Regions from separate parts of the Paenibacillus rhizoryzae genome, predicted to be linked through region 2. Evidence: riboswitches for the same ligand, from Rfam matches in the RefSeq annotation. Region 2 holds a riboswitch; each other region holds the start of a gene.
What was found. A riboswitch is a leader RNA that binds a small molecule or an ion and turns the genes downstream of it on or off. The one in region 2 is predicted to bind ZMP and ZTP.
Positions count from the first base shown of each region.

Region 1 (5,345 bases), on a different contig from region 2:
TATACCTCAACGAGTGGTAGTATGCAATCACCAATTATGAATGCAAGGGAGTAGTGAATAACCCATGACAACAGCCAATAACGCCATTTCGATTGAACGCAGTCAGAGCAAGAAGACGAAGCCAGCGCAGGATCAGCTTGGTTTCGGCATTTATTTTACCGATCACATGTTTGTGATGGATTATAGCGTCGAGCAAGAGTGGCATAACCCGCGTATCACACCGTACCAGCCGATCGTACTTGATCCGGCCGCGAAGGTGTTCCATTATGGACAAACGATCTTCGAAGGCTTGAAAGCCTACAAGACCGAAGACGGCGGTATTCAATTATTCCGTCCTCGTGATAATTTTGCCCGTATGAACCGTTCCAACGATCGCATGAGTGTACCTGAGCTCGATATTGATGTGGCGATTGCAGCGCTTGAGCAACTAATCGCAGTCGATCAAGACTGGATTCCGGATGTTCCGGGTACATCGCTGTATATTCGTCCATTCGTCATTGCTACGCAAGCGACGCTTGGTGTATCTCCATCCGAGAATTACCAATTCATCATTATCATGTCGCCTGTCGGTGCCTACTATCCGGAAGGGATCAATCCGGTCAAAATCCACGTGGAATCTCATTATGTTCGTGCAGTTGTAGGCGGCGTAGGTGAAGCCAAGACAGCCGGCAACTATGCGGCGGCCTTGAAGTCGCAGCAAGCTGCTAAGGAAGAAGGCTACACGCAGGTTCTATGGCTCGATGGCACGCAGCATAAATATATTGAAGAAGTCGGCAGCATGAATGTGTTCTTCAAGATTAACGGCACGGTTGTTACGCCTGCGCTGAACGGCAGTATCCTTGCAGGTATTACACGCAACTCGGTTATTCTACTCCTTAAGCATTGGGGCATTCCTGTTGAAGAGAGAGTGCTTTCTATTGAGGAGCTTTATGAAGCAGGCCGTAACGGTACACTGGAAGAAGCTTTCGGAACCGGAACAGCTGCTGTCATCTCGCCTATCGGGGAAATGAACTGGAACGGAGAGAAGCTCCTAATCAGCGAAGGCGTGACAGGGCAGCTATCGAAGTCGATCTATGACACGCTAACGGGTATCCAAACCGGGGCCGTTGCAGATCCTTTCGGTTGGGTGAAGAAAGTAGAAGTTAGCGAAGGTTAATACAACAGTGGTGGGGCTGTAGGCAGAATGTGTGTATGCTGCAGCCTCACCATTTTTTATAGGGGGGAAACCTATGAGTCTAAGTTCAAGTTCCGTTAATCCGATTCTGCTGTCGATCCCGGAGAGCTTTGAGACGAAGCGGCTGCTTATACGCGCACCGCTTTGGGACGATGGGGAAATGGTAAATGAATCCATCCTTGAAAGCTTCGAGGAGCTGCGGCCTTGGATGCCGTGGGCGCAACAGCGTCCTACAGTCGAAGAATCGGAGATTATATCGAAGCAAGGCAGGATTCATTATTTGGAGCGCTCCGACCTTAGGCTGTATCTGATCTGCAAGGAGACGGGACGGTTCATTGGCAGCAGCGGTCTTCATCGCATTAATTGGGAGTCGCGGAAGTTCGAGATCGGCTATTGGGTCCATACGGCGTTCAGTGGGCAAGGATATGTGACAGAGGCTGTCGAGGGAATTACGCAATTCGCCATTGATGTCCTGCAGGCGAACCGAATCGAGATTCGCGTTGATGCAAGGAACCTGCGAAGTGCCCGCGTTGCCGAACGGCTGGCCTTCATGAAGGAGGGGATACTGCGCAACGATAAGCTCGATGCGGAAGGACGTTTGCAGGATACGGTGATCTATGCGAAGGTCCGGGGCGTAGAGTTTTAATGTTGAAGCGAGGTACAACCTAGTTATGCAGAAATCAAAAATCCTTTATCGGTGCATGGTGGCAATCGCGATAAGCTTTATTGTTTATGTGATCAGCATGAATTTCTTTGTCGATCCGCAGGCAGCGCATTTTCTCAGCCATAAAATCAACCTGAAGCATCCGCTAAACAAGCCGGTTTGGCTAAATGTCATGTATGTTCATGTGGCGTGTGCGTGCATCGCGATGGTGGCGGGAGCGGTTAATTTCATAACGGTGGTACAGAACCATTATAGGCGGGCGCACAGAGCGATTGGCTATGTATATTTTGGCGCGCTCCTTGTCGTTGTGCTCACTTCCGGCTACATGGCTCCTTATGCAACCGGCGGCAAGCTGAACAGCGTTCCGCTAAACCTCCTGAGCATTCTGTGGACGGCCATGACGGTAATTGCGATTGCGAAAATAAGAAGGAAACAGCGCATCGCCCATCGTAATTGGATGGTGAGGAGCTACGCATTCTGTTACACGAATCTGTGTATTCACGCGATTACCTATGTGGTTCACCAAGGATTCGGCTTATCGTATACGCACAGCTACACCATTGGCGTTTATGGGGCGATCCTCTTCCTGCTGCTTGCAGCCGAGTTTGTCATTCGAGTGGTTTATGGACCACGGGGCAAGGGAAGGCCGACACTGCAATAAAGTGGGAGGAACTACTGACTCTCTAGCGGAGAAGGCGTTACTTAACGATTGTATTATCGGAATATTCCAACTAAAATAAAGCTAGTATTCGATGTGTGTGACTGGCGTAAACGTGGATTACCACGGGGGAGCACATATTTCATATGCCGTACGCCTGGGCGAAGTGCTTGGTCAGTGGACTGAGTACTTTTTATTATTTCATGGGAGATGATGAGATGGAGCAGGTGCGGCAGGCAAGAAATGTAGCGATTCTGATCTTTGATCGGGTGGAAGTGTTGGATTTCGCAGGGCCGTTCGAGGCATTCTTATCTGGCAGTAACTATGGTCAGGATCTCAATGTGTTCACTGTTGCAGAACACGACGGTCCGGTTCATGCGCTGGGCAATCTGAGCATTAACCCGGCTTACAGCTTTCAGAATTGTCCGAAGCCGGACATTCTCGTCATTCCCGGAGGACCGGGCACCAGAACCGAAATGCACAATGCGGTCATGACGGATTGGATCAACAAGACTGCCAGTGAGGCTGAACTGCTGCTGTCCGTGTGCACAGGCGCTCTTCTGGTAGTGAAAGCACAGCTGGCAGAGGGCCTGAAGCTGGCTACGAACCGCCTTGCGATGCATGAGCTGCGGGCAATTGCTCCGGAATCTGCTGAGGTTCATGAAGAAACGCGTTATGTAGACAATGGAAAGATTATTTTATCCGCTGGGGTTTCGGCCGGAATCGATGCGTCATTATATGTGATCGGTAAGCTGCTTGGCGAGGAGCGGGCACTCCGGGCGGCCAAATTGATGGAATATGACTGGGTAAGGGTATAATGACCGACATCATGAGGTTTCGTTCATGAATAAACGGAGCTGGTCCACAGCATTGAGCCAGCTCTAAATTTATTCTTTACTGATCGTTCCCAATATGGTATGATCAGCTCGTAAGCAAGCGGGAAGCAATTGTGTAGTGAGGATGCATTCCTTTTTTATTCGTAATAGTAGAACGATCGTTCTCATTTAGTTCTGCAGTCAAGTCGGCGGCCAAGCATAGTTTGCAGCAATTTTATTTTTTTACTCTTTTGAGAATGAACATTCTCAATAAATGCAGCATAATAAACAGATGACAAGGGAGCGATATGAAATGGGTAAATTAGACGGTAAAGTAGCATTCATCACAGGCGGTAACAGCGGGATCGGCTTTGCAACTGCGAAATTGTTTGTAGCGGAAGGTGCTAAAGTTGTCATCACGGGTCGCAATCAAGCTACTCTGGACAAAGCAGTGGAGGAGCTTGGCACGGCGGTTAGCTACGGTATTCAAGCAGAAACAACCGATCCGCAAAGTTTGGAGAAGGCAACGGCTGCGGCAGTTGCGATATTTGGCCGACTGGACGTCGTATTCGCCAATGCCGGCATTGGCGGTCATACTCCGCTCGGCGGTACGGAGCTGGCCGCATTCCAGGAAGTCTTGAACGTGAACGTGACAGGCGTCTTCTTCACCGTGCAAGCTGCATTGCCTTATTTGAAGGAAGGCGCTTCGGTAATCCTGAACGGCTCGGTACTTGCTAATGCCGGAAGCCCGGGATGGGCGGCCTATGCAGCGAGCAAAGCGGCCGTTACGAGCATGGCGAAAGTGTTTGTTTCCGAATTGTCGCCGCGCGGCATTCGCGTAAATACAGTCGTTCCCGGCCCTACTCGCACACCGATCTGGGGGCAGCCGGAAGGGCTGGCGCAAATGGAATCCCAACTGACACGATCGGTTCCGCTAAACCGTTTGGGTGAACCGGAAGAAATCGCCAACGTTGCGTTGTTCCTGGCTTCGGATGATGCTTCGTACGTGCAAGGTGCCGAAATCAGTGTTGACGGAGGCGGCGGTTCATCCCCGTTCGGTGCACCGGTATATCGTTAAGCCTAAGAGTGGCGGAGTATTGGACGCCTTGTCAGGGGATTCTTTACCGATTGTTCTCAATATGGTAAAATCGACTGGAAAGGGGCATGCTTATGGCTAGAGCTAAAGAATTCGAAGAAGATGTCGTGCTGCTGAAGGCAATGAAGCTGTTCTGGGAGCAGGGCTACGAGAAAACGTCAATTAATGATCTTGTCGAGCGTATGGGCATTCACCGCAGGAGTCTGTATGATACGTTCGGCGATAAACATATGCTATATCTTAGGGCCTTTGATCGGTATAAAACGCTGACCAACAATCGGCTTGGTTCGCTCATTCCGAACTCTACGCCCGGACAGGCGATCGATTTCATATTCGATTACACGATCCAAGGCACAAGCGAGGATAATCCTGCGGGCTGCATGATGGTGAACATGGCGGTGGAGCTCGCCTCGAGCGATCCCGAAGCAAGAGCCAAAGTGAGCGAGAGCTTCGCTTATTGGGAGCAATTGCTTGCAGATGTTATCAGCAGGGGACAGAAGAACGGCGATTTTACCTCGAAGCGCAGCGCGGAGGAGCTCGCCGAAAGCCTGCACAACAATTTACTGGGCTTGCGAGTGCTAACGCGATCACTAACGAACAAAGACAAGCTTTATCGTATAGCCGATATGGCTAAGGGTATCTTGTACCAATAAAATGAAAAGCCGCAATCCCTTTCTGCATAAGGGGATTGCGGTTTTTTTATCCAGATTGTTCTTCATAAACTGAACCTCCATACCCGCACATTGGCTCGCAAGGCCAATTAGCGGCAGGGACGTACATGTAGTCGTAAAAGGCAAGACTGTGGTGAATTTCAATGTGCCGGACTAAATCCGGGTTCTCCTACGTAGTATAGTTTGAAGCCAAACGATACTAGTCTGGGGGGAAACTGATACATGCTTAGTCGTTCTGAGATTCGCGCTCAAGCAAGGCAAAGCTTA
Region 1 covers NZ_JCAALT010000009.1:79,090-84,434, reverse strand. The annotation lists gene AC6ESO_RS24360 (branched-chain amino acid aminotransferase) at 65-1,156, shown strand; gene AC6ESO_RS24355 (GNAT family N-acetyltransferase) at 1,230-1,820, shown strand; gene AC6ESO_RS24350 (DUF2306 domain-containing protein) at 1,846-2,499, shown strand; ZMP/ZTP riboswitch at 2,587-2,666, shown strand; gene AC6ESO_RS24345 (DJ-1/PfpI family protein) at 2,715-3,314, shown strand; gene AC6ESO_RS24340 (SDR family NAD(P)-dependent oxidoreductase) at 3,625-4,389, shown strand; gene AC6ESO_RS24335 (TetR/AcrR family transcriptional regulator) at 4,482-5,060, shown strand; gene AC6ESO_RS24330 (DUF975 family protein) at 5,301-5,345, shown strand, end outside.
Region 1: another riboswitch for ZMP and ZTP. It lies ahead of AC6ESO_RS24345 (DJ-1/PfpI family protein); the one in region 2 lies ahead of rpiB (ribose 5-phosphate isomerase B).

Region 2 (5,345 bases):
AGCCGAGATTGGCCGCATAATCGAAGCTTTCAGCACGATAATCTGCAATAATTCCAAGTTTCATATTCGGTTCGACTCCTTCGTCTTCATCCTATTATGACACATCCCCGAAACGTTTCGGTTGGCTCGCACTACCACTATATATCCAGCAAGAAAGCGATTGCAACATAAATTTATCGACAAGCGGTAAGTGACAGAAGTGAGCGATTCGTATGGGCGGCGGTGCATTGCGGGAGAGCGGGTAGCGGCTGATGGGATCGGGAGACTGCGAGGCGTGAACTGCGGACGGTGACTGATGCGACCATGAGAGGCGGGATATGTGGGTAGCGATAAGGAGAGATGGTGTGTCCGCCGGTAAGGCAGCAGTAATGCGACTTCGTATGATGGTGCTGTCGGCAGCGGGTCGGCTTGCTGCTGTGGATACTCGCTAACGAACCGTACAGGCCTTATTTCGTGGAAATGGGCTCGTCAAAAATTCTAACGAACCACAGGGAGCTTATTTAGCCAAAAATGGAGGTACGAAGCATGATTTTTGCTAAATAGCGCCTGTAGGGTTCGTTAGAATTTTAACTGGCGTGATTTGGGCGAAATAAGACCTCTATGGTTCGTTAGAGTTGAGAATCCGTCCGTAGCATGCTGCGGAATGCAAAAAAAAGGCGGCATAGGGAGGAACCCTTTGCCACCTTTTTTTGATTTTCTGCTTAGTAAGTCATGCCCGGGTAAAGCGGGTATTGCGACATAAGGTCGCTTACCATACCGCGTGCTTTTTCCAGAACGGACTCGTCTTTCGGATTCTTAAGCGTCATTGCGATGACTTCTGCGATTGTAGCCATTGCGTCTACGCCCATGCCGCGCGAAGTCGCTGCTGGCGTACCGATACGGATACCGCTAGTGATGAAAGGACTGGTTGGATCGAATGGAATCGCGTTTTTGTTGACTGTGATTTGTACGGAATCGAGTACGTGCTCCGCGTCTTTACCTGTGATGTTCAGGTTGCGAAGGTCGATCAGCATCAAGTGGTTGTCCGTACCGCCGGAAACGATGTTGATGCCTCTTTCGATCAAACCGTCAGCGAGCGCCTTAGCGTTGTCGACAACGTTCTTGCCGTATTCTTTGAACGAAGGCTGAAGCGCTTCGCCGAAAGCTACTGCTTTAGCCGCGATAATGTGCATCAGAGGTCCGCCTTGGGAGCCCGGGAATACTGCTTTATCAATCGCTTGCGCCCATGCTTTGCGGCAAAGGATCATACCGCCGCGAGGACCGCGAAGCGTTTTGTGCGTAGTTGTTGTTACAAAGTGAGCATGTGGAACCGGGCTCGGGTGCAAGCCGGCAGCTACAAGGCCTGCGATATGCGCCATGTCAACGAAGAGCAATGCGCCTACGTCATTAGCAATGCGGCCAAGCTCTTCGAAATCGATGATGCGCGGGTAAGCCGATGCGCCTGCAACGATCATGCGCGGACGGTGTTTGAACGCCAGTTTGCGTACTTCTGCATAGTCGATTGTAAAAGTGTTCTCGTTAACGCCGTAAGCTACGAAGTTGTACAGAAGACCTGAAGCATTAACCGGGCTGCCGTGCGTCAAGTGACCGCCATGCGCCAGGTTCATACCAAGAACCGTGTCGCCCGGGTTTAGCGCCGCTAGGTAAACAGCCATGTTTGCTTGTGCGCCGGAGTGAGGCTGCACGTTCGCGTGCTCAGCACCGAACAATTCTTTGGCGCGGTTGCGTGCGATATCTTCCGCGATATCGACATGCTCACAGCCGCCGTAGTAACGTTTGCCCGGGTAGCCTTCCGCGTATTTGTTCGTCAGCACCGTACCCATTGCTTCCAATACCGCTTCGGAAACGATGTTCTCGGATGCGATCAGTTCGATGTTGTCACGTTGGCGCTGCAGCTCAAGGCCAAGGGCTTTCATGATTTCGGGATCTTGTTTACGTAGGTTTTCCATGTTGATGAGTCCTCCTCAAGATAATAAGTATATTAGTCGCATGTGCCGGCATCCGTTGCCGGACCTGCCGCTTCTCGCGTGTAAACCGCACGTTCCCCGCCAATTAGCTTCGGACGGGTATAAGCCATCGTCAAATGCGCGGATCCGATTGCTCGAATCGTTGGTCGCACCGGCACCGCAACACGCTTCAAATGCATGCCGATGAAGGTGTCGCCGATATCGATGCCCGCATGTGCCTGAACCGTCTCGGTCAGCACAGCATCCTGCAGCGTTTGGAACGCGTAGGCTGCCATCGAGCCGCCGGCTTTACGCACAGGGACCGCCGAAACAAGGTCTAGGCCGTATCGTTCAGCGGCTTCCCGTTCCATCACGAGTGCCCTGTTCAGATGTTCACAGCACTGATAAACGGGATAAAACTGCAATTCTTGCCGTACCTTCTCGACCCCCGCGTAGATCGCGGCTGCCGTTTCCAGCGTGCCTGATGTACCGATCCGCTCGCCGAGCACCTCGCTGGTCGACACGCCGATTACAAGCAGCTGTCCCTGACGAATGCCCGACGCGGCTGCCAGCTCGCGGACTACGGTTTCTACATCCTTGGTCAGCTGTGCCGAGTCCATGTTGCTTATTCCGTGGTCGCTCATCACTGGATACGCCCCTTACTCGGATTTCGCCGCATCGGCGTATTGTGCTTCAAGCTTCATCACTTTGCTCACGCGGCCGATATGACGCTCGCCATTGGAGAACGGTGTCTCAAGCCAAATCCGGATAATCTCTTGGGCTACGCCCGGGCCAATGACGCGCTCGCCCATTGCCAGCACGTTGGTGTCGTTGTGCTCGCGGGTTGCTTTAGCCGAGAACATATCGTGCACCAGCGCGCAGCGAATGCCTTTGACTTTGTTAGCCGCGATGGACATGCCGATTCCCGTGCCGCAAATGAGAATGCCGCGTTCTGCCTTGCCTTGCGCTACAAGCTCAGCAACCGGAAGTGCATAATCCGGGTAGTCTACGGATTGATCGCAATCGCAGCCTACGTCCTCAATGTCGTGACCAAGCGATTTGATAAACGGAACTAGCTCATCTTTCAAGCGGTAGCCCGCGTGGTCTGCGCCGATGGCGATTTTCATATCCATTTTCCTCCCAATAAGACCGCACATGGCGGAAATTGTCGATTCACAATGGCATTAGTATACCTGATTTCGCCGAAAAAGACGAAAAAAGAGCAAGCATGCTTACGCACGCTGCTCTTTGCCCAGGCGACCGGCCGTATGATCCGATGCTCCACCGTGGTTTAACCCACTTTCGTCGCCAGTTACATCGGAAACCGTCTTTAGTTGCTTTTATCATAACGGATTTTAGTGTCAAAATCAATCGTTGCCGGAAGAAACGGCGCTTGCCATCCTTTGGCAAAGGGAGAGGTGAAGAGCAAGAAAATTACTGCGATCCCTCTACTTCTTATCCGTTCAGGCGATCAAGAAGTCGATTTAATGCGGCTTCGATTTGGGTCGCGCTCTGCTCATAAACCGCCAGCGAACCGCCGAAAGGATCCGCTACATCGAAGCTTGGGATCTGCTGCTCCAGCTGAAGCAGCCTTGACCGCTCCTGCGCCGTCATCGGCTGACCAAGCGCTTGCTTGATCTGCCAGCTCGAATAAAGCCCCTCCAGCTCCGCGATGTCAGCCAGTACTTTGGGATCCGTGTTCACGAACTCGAGCAGCGTATGCGTCTTGTCCACGGCAGCCGGAAAATGCTGCAGCAGCTGCCTCTTATGGCTGGCGGTCATTGTCAAAATAAGATCAGCCCACGCAATCGAGCCGCCTTCCAGCGCTTTTGAGGTGCCGTTATGCGCAATATCGCGTTTGGACAGCGCCGTACGCGCATGATTGGAAACAGGCAGTCCATCGATCGTGGACACGCCTGCGGAACGAATATCGAGCTGCATGCCCCTTTGCTGGGACATCGCCCGAAGCAGCGCTTCAGCCATTGGTGAACGGCATGTATTGCCGGTGCACACGAATAGAATCCGTTTCACGATTGATACACTCCTTTTCGTAGGTGTGGGTTTGGTGATTGATCTATAGGTTATGAAATTGAAATTGTTATTGTTATTGATAAAAGATAAAGGGCATATGTTGCTGATCTGTTAGAACAGGAACAGCAATCCGAATGTGAATAGGATCACGCCGCCGCACGCTTCCCCGTAGCCGCCGAGACTTGTACCCACTTTACGGCCGAGCAGCAGCCCAAATACGGACATCATCCCGCCGGCAACGCCGAACAGCAGTACCGTCAGCAGCATGTCCGTATCGAACATGCCAAGAGAGATCCCGACGGAAAAAGAGTCGATGCTCACGCCGAGTGCGAACAATAGCATCCCCCACGAGCTGCGGTAATCGATCGACTCCACGGCATCGCCGCGCAGCGAGCTATAAATCATATGCCCGCCGAGGAGGAGCAGCAGCGCACCAGCCGCAGTCGTCGCAACGCCGCCAAGCAGCGTACTGACATATTTGCCCGTAAAGATGCCCATGAGCGGCATAATCGTGTGAAAAAGCGCAATGATCGCGCTAAGCTTTGCTATATCCATCAGCCGAATGCCTTTGAGCCCGATGCCGACACCCAGCGAAAAAGCATCCATCCCCAGTGCCATAGCGATAATCAGCAGCGTCAGCAATTGTCCGGCATGCATGCCCGCCTCAACCATTTCATCCTCTCCTTGTCCGCAACCTCTGAGTAAGCATATGCGGACAAGATGGGAAAGATGACCCGTGGAGGCGGGGAGCTGGGCGCCTGCGCGCTAGTTTTCGAGAGCAAGGGCGTGGTGGCGCTTGGGGCGCGGAGCGAGCAAGGCTACGCCGATTGGCGCGCGGCGAGCAGGTTCGCGGCGAACTAGCGCAGCGGTGCTTGGCGCGCGGCCGGAAACCTTGTCGCTAGACGTGGACCACTGCGTGACCGGCCGCTTTGGATAAGCGATTCATGAGCGCGTGGCCGATACCCTGCTCCGAGCAGGTCTCGGCCCAAATGCGCTGTACGCCGCGGTTGTCGAACTCGCGCAGCGCGTTGTAGAGGCCGTGCGCAGCCGTTTCCAGCTGCGCCAGGCTGCCGACGACGAGCACGCAGTCGGCGTCGTACCGAGCAGCATGCTCGGCAAAGGCGAGCACGCCTGTGCGCTCGCCGCGCGCTTTCGCTGCGCCGACTTCCGCCTCAATATAGGCGGAGACGGCGTCAGCGTCGCCTTTGACCAAGTGCATCAGCCCCTGTGGGGCGTAATGCGCGTATTTCATGCCCGGCGAGCGCGGCGCATGCGTTTCCGCCGCGGGAGCTCCCGCCGCCGCAGGCGCAGAGGCGGCTATGCCGGCGCCAGGCGCAGCCACGGCGTCGTAATCGACCCGCGCCGCAA
Region 2 covers NZ_JCAALT010000008.1:162,735-168,079, forward strand. The annotation lists gene AC6ESO_RS23120 (sugar phosphate isomerase/epimerase family protein) at 1-64, opposite strand, end outside; gene glyA (serine hydroxymethyltransferase) at 702-1,949, opposite strand; gene AC6ESO_RS23130 (TIGR01440 family protein) at 1,982-2,590, opposite strand; gene rpiB (ribose 5-phosphate isomerase B) at 2,606-3,073, opposite strand; ZMP/ZTP riboswitch at 3,190-3,272, opposite strand; gene AC6ESO_RS23140 (low molecular weight protein arginine phosphatase) at 3,402-3,977, opposite strand; gene AC6ESO_RS23145 (manganese efflux pump) at 4,089-4,649, opposite strand; gene AC6ESO_RS23150 (L-threonylcarbamoyladenylate synthase) at 4,876-5,345, opposite strand, start outside.

Region 3 (5,345 bases), on a different contig from region 2:
CCCGCCAATCGCTGCGCGATGAAGCCTATCACGTCATCTATGAACAAATTATAGGCGGTGAGCTGCCCAAAGGAATCGTCACCTCCGAGGTACAGCTCAGCCGTCAGCTCGATATGAGCCGCACGCCCATCCGCGCCGCGTTGCAGCAGCTCGAGAATGAAGGCTTCCTGCGGATCATTCCCAAGCACGGCGTGCTGGTCCTCGATTCATCTGCCCAGCGGGTCGGCGATCTCCTGGAACTGCTGACCGCGCTGCTATTGTATGCCTTCACGAGCGTGCGCAACCGCGACGAATCCGCGCTCGGCGAGATGTCCCGGCAGCTAGTGGAAGAGCTGGAAACGCTGCTCGCTGCTGACGATGCGTCGTCACTTTATGCTGTCGGCGATGAACCCGCTCATGTTGTCAGCGACACGCTTGCATTATGCCAATTTGAATATGACTTCGTGAGCCGCGTCATCGCGCTCAGTCATAACCAGGAAATGCAGCAAACGCTGGCGAACAGCGCATCCCGCTTATTCTGGGCCGGCAACAAGAAACGGTGGATCGCCCCATACCGTCATGAGATGGGGGACACGCTTCACTTGCTGCTGAGACGATTGACCTCCGATACCGACAGCTTCATCGAAGCGATGAATCGTTATTTGCAGATGCTGAAGAAGACCTGGATCTAGTCAGTAGAAATAACTAGAAGCACGCTTCCACCAATCGCTCTCCGTCATTGCGTTCACTCTCTAACGAATCCCGGAGGTCTTATTTGGATCTCTGAACGGGGTTTGAATTTCTAACGAATCCTACAGGCACTATTCCATGTCCAAATGCTGATTTCGACTCCATTTCTCCATAATAAGACCCGTACGATTCGTAAGATCTGATTATCGGCATAATTCATGCAAATAAGGCCCATACGATTCGTTAGCACATCGCCACAGTAACAATCTTCCCCTAGCTGTCTCGAACATAACATACCTCTGATCCCAACCCATACAAAAATAGCTGCACCGGGCGCTATCCCCCAGTACAGCCATTTCACATTCCAATATCTCATGTCACTGTTTACTCATCATTCATCATTCATCACTTGCAACTCACTTCGCAGTCAGCGTACCCAGCAAAGCCTCCAGCCGGTCGAAGTTCTGCTCATTCCCATCCACCACATAGTCCTTCACATGGTCGAATTCAGCCGCCGTGTTAAATTGCATATGGAACGACAGCTTCGTACGCCCGCCATCCACTTCCTCGAATGAAGCGTTCACCTGAAAATGCGGTCCCGTAACATGCTCGAGCACGATTTGCTCCGGCGCCTTGATCGCCTGGAACACATTTTTATTCTTATAGTTGGTGCCATCAGGGCCGTGCATGACGAACTCCCAAACACCGCCTTCCCGAAACTCAAACGTGCTGAACGTGTTCGTAAATCCATTTGGTCCCCACCACTGCGCCAAGAGATCCGGATTCGCCCAGGCCTGAAATACAATATCGCGCGGCGCGTTCATCACGCGCCAATTCAGCACATCTTTCTCGCCAATAATTGGATTCGGGTTCGATTCTTTGTTCATCCTGTTATCCATTCCTCCATTTTACCTGCCATTAAACAAACTCCACCTTGCCGCCCTCCAGCGAAGCAATGCGAGCAAGCGACTCCACGCGGAATCCCTTTTCCAGAAGCTTCCCTCTTCCGGATTGAAACGACTTCTCGATCACGATCCCCATGCCGGCTACCTCTGCCCCGGCTTGCTGAACGATTCGCGCCATACCAAGCGCAGCTTCCCCATGAGCGAGAAAATCATCAATAATCAGCACGCGATCATTCGGTGCGAGGAACTTTCTCGATATCGTGACTTCGCTCTCCTCTTGTTTCGTAAATGAGTATACCTTCTCCGTGTACAGGTCATCCCGAAGCGTCAGCGATTTGCGTTTACGTCCGAACACCATCGGCACGCCAAGCTGAAGTGCGGTCAGCACTGCCGGTGCAATGCCCGAAGACTCGATTGTCATGATCTTCGTTACACCGCTCTCGCGAAACAGCTCGGCAAAAGCTTTTCCGATCGCAAGCATCAGCTATGCATCCACTTGATGATTCAGAAACGTATCTACCTTTAACACGCCGCCATCCAGCACGATGCCTTCTTGCCTTATTTTCTGCTTAAGAAGCTCCACAGCACTCATACACCCCTTGTTCCCATTTCCGCTTTAACCAGCAATCTAATGCTTCAGTATTCCCCGATTAACCGACCTAATCCTGCCAGCCCCTCACACATGCTTATTTCTAAAAGCGTAATTAATCGTTTGATCCTCCACGCTAATCGATTTAACCAGCAGCGAAATTCGGTTATCCGGGTTGATTCCCTCCCAATAGAAATCGGCGGTTTCTTCAATGGAATCGAATAACGGCACTTCGAACGGATCGCCTTTAAACGGCTTCAATACGCCATCCCGTTCCGATTCGTAGGTATGTATGCAGTGTCCCGTCCCCTGCTTAAACCGGCTGAAATGATACCGACTACGCAAGCAAACCGAAGGGTCGTTGTCATACGTTTTGAGAATCGACAATTCATACTGCTTCACATCCGCATAGATAACGGCAGAGATCCTCGGTGTAAAATGCGGCGCATCCGGCTCGAACTCTCGGTTCATCAACGCTTGCTCGAAAGTCTGCCGAAGCTGTAAGCCCTCATAGATGGTATCCGTCTGGTCACCGTTAGAGACAATGTGCGCATCCTCCCAGTGGCGGATCGGATAATAAATAATAAGCGAAGGATCTTCCATCAACGCCGGATCGAATGCCTTATTCCTGACATACATGCCATCCTGCTCAAAAACCCGATTGCGGCTGTTCACGCTGCGCCCCATAATCCAATACACCTGCACGTAATGCGACCCGGAAGGTGTCATGCCTGCAATCAAGGTTCTCCCCGGATAAGGCTTCTCAAACAACTCCTGTTGATAGGACTTCACTCACACTCGCTCCTCTCCGAATACAAAAAGAGGCAAGGAGAACTCGTAAGCTCCCCCTACCTCTGCCCAGGCGTACGGCTCGTATCTATATGCTCCCTCATGGTTGCCCATGTACGCCAGTTACATACAGACTGCTAAATTACTCTCACAATACCGAATTAAGCCCTATAAATCAACTATTATTCTGCAAGCTTGTTCATACGACCTTATGCTCGCTCAATTCCACGACCTGAACGCCGGGAGGTGCAATGACACTCGTACACACCTTGCCGCTATCGTCCACATACCACTTCACATGGAGATCACCAAACGGAGTGTTGACCGTACCGCTGCAAGCGCGAATGCCGCCGACCGGATTTGGCGAGACCATCACTGTTTTGTAACCAGGCTCAAGCGACTGAACACCGAGAACAACTTCGCCTATCCATTTCACAGGCGTGCTGGACCAGGCATGGCATAAGCTCATCCGATAGGAGCCGTAAGCTGTATACGTGGTGAGAGCATCGTGAAAATCGCGCCCTCCATTTCCTTCCCCGTGCGAGTAAGCTTCCCAGAAGGTCGTCGCCCCGTGATCGAGCATTCCGCCCCATACGATCGAGATCACCTCATACGCTCGCTCATGTTTCCCAAACCGGGAATAACACTCTGCCAGTTGGAACGCCGACAACGGCGTGATCGGATCCATCAACTCATATTCGTCCAAGAAGGCTACGGCTGCATCAGCACTCACATAACCGCTTGCAATACCGAGCACTTTAACTGCCAGAGCGTAAGGCTCTTTCATAAAATCCTCGGAGCTCAGTGCCCGCATCGGCCAATCGAGCAGCGGCGCCAGCTCCAGCTCAGGTAATTCGGCTGCCAATTTCACCAAGTCGGCATGCGTCAATGCATAGATTGCTTGCAGCGCAATAACCTTCTCCTCGTTGGTCAGCGGTACCCATTCAATCAGAATGCCGTCTTGGATGAGGAGCCCTTCACCTGGCCTCGTATTCTCAAGCACCCATTTCATATGGCGGTGCATCGGCTCCTTCAGCTCCAGCACAAATTCCTTATCGCCCGTCTGAAAATAATACTCCGTTACCGTCTTCATCCACCACAGCGTATATTCACAAATACTGTTCATCCAATGCCCGCTCGGCGTACCTTCTCCCAGCTCACGCACCGCGCGGCGGATAACCTTCGTATCGTCCCATAAGAAGTAACAGGATTTTGCCGCCAGATAGAAATCAAAGGTCCAGTTCAGCCGATCCCGCTTAATCCCGTCCCACAGCCCAATTTGATGACATATCCGGCTCGTATGCGCGGAAACCTCAAAGATTTGATTTAGCTCCTCATTATCGCTTTGCAGTTTCCCAGCTTGGCGCAGCGCTACGTGCACCGTCTGGAACCTCAGCTTCAGTTCAAAAGACTGCTCTGGTTCGCCCAGTACATACAACTGTATATAACGACAGCCCTGTGGAAGCGTACAGACCGTTTCTCCCGGAGGAACAACGAGCCATTCCGTAATACAACCGTCGTAATGCGCAAGCTCCATGGTCGATTCAGCACCATTCCATAACAGCTTCACCGGCTCGTCACCTGAGTTGGAGACGATAAATCGGCAGTTATGCTCCGCTAGCAGATCGACAGTCACTCTTGAAGCTGTGCTCAGGTCCATCTCCATTTGCAGCTGTCTCATCGCTTTCCACTCATTCTGCTTCCGCAGATGGTAAAACAGCTCTAACTGCTCCTGCTCCGGTTTGACCACGGATCCATCCTGTCCATGTGCGCCGCTGAGACTGACTTTACCGTCGCCCGATACCGCTGCCTCTATCGCGAACAGGTCCTGCACGATGACATTATCCAGATCGTAGGCCGTAATATCTCCGAAACCGCCTGCTACGAAAGCTGCCGGGCTGTTCTCTAAATCTCCGAATGGCTCTTCGCCTAATAAGCATATTTGCGCAGCAGCCGAATCATCCGCCTGCCAGCTCTCCGCCTCCGTTGTAAGCCACAATCCCTCTCCCTGCAGAAACGCGATCGCACCAACCCTGCGATTCCACAGATAGTAGTTCACTTCTACCAAAGGGATGAACGCCGTACAATCCATTTCAATCCTAAGCTCATGCTCCCCTGGGGGCAATACATCCGGAAAACCAACAACTTTCATAAAAGCGCCTGCATTCCCGGCACGTTCAGCAATCTCTGCGACTACTTGCCCATCAAGCACAACGCGCGCTCCACCCGTAAACGATGCGTGTAAGGAGACTTGGCGAACTTCTGACTCTACCGTAAATGTACGAGTCAGCACACAGCTTGGCCGCTGCTCACGTTCCTGATGCCAAATCCAAACCGGCAGTTTTACTTCAGATTTTATTGTCGTCTCCATCGTATAGTTCCTCTCTTTGCTT
Region 3 covers NZ_JCAALT010000010.1:1,778-7,122, reverse strand. The annotation lists gene AC6ESO_RS25015 (GntR family transcriptional regulator) at 1-671, shown strand, start outside; gene AC6ESO_RS25010 (SRPBCC family protein) at 1,086-1,556, opposite strand; partial or broken gene AC6ESO_RS25005 (xanthine phosphoribosyltransferase) at 1,588-2,157, opposite strand; gene AC6ESO_RS25000 (IMP cyclohydrolase) at 2,251-2,955, opposite strand; ZMP/ZTP riboswitch at 3,013-3,089, opposite strand; gene AC6ESO_RS24995 (alpha-L-rhamnosidase-related protein) at 3,152-5,323, opposite strand.
Region 3: another riboswitch for ZMP and ZTP. It lies ahead of AC6ESO_RS25000 (IMP cyclohydrolase); the one in region 2 lies ahead of rpiB (ribose 5-phosphate isomerase B).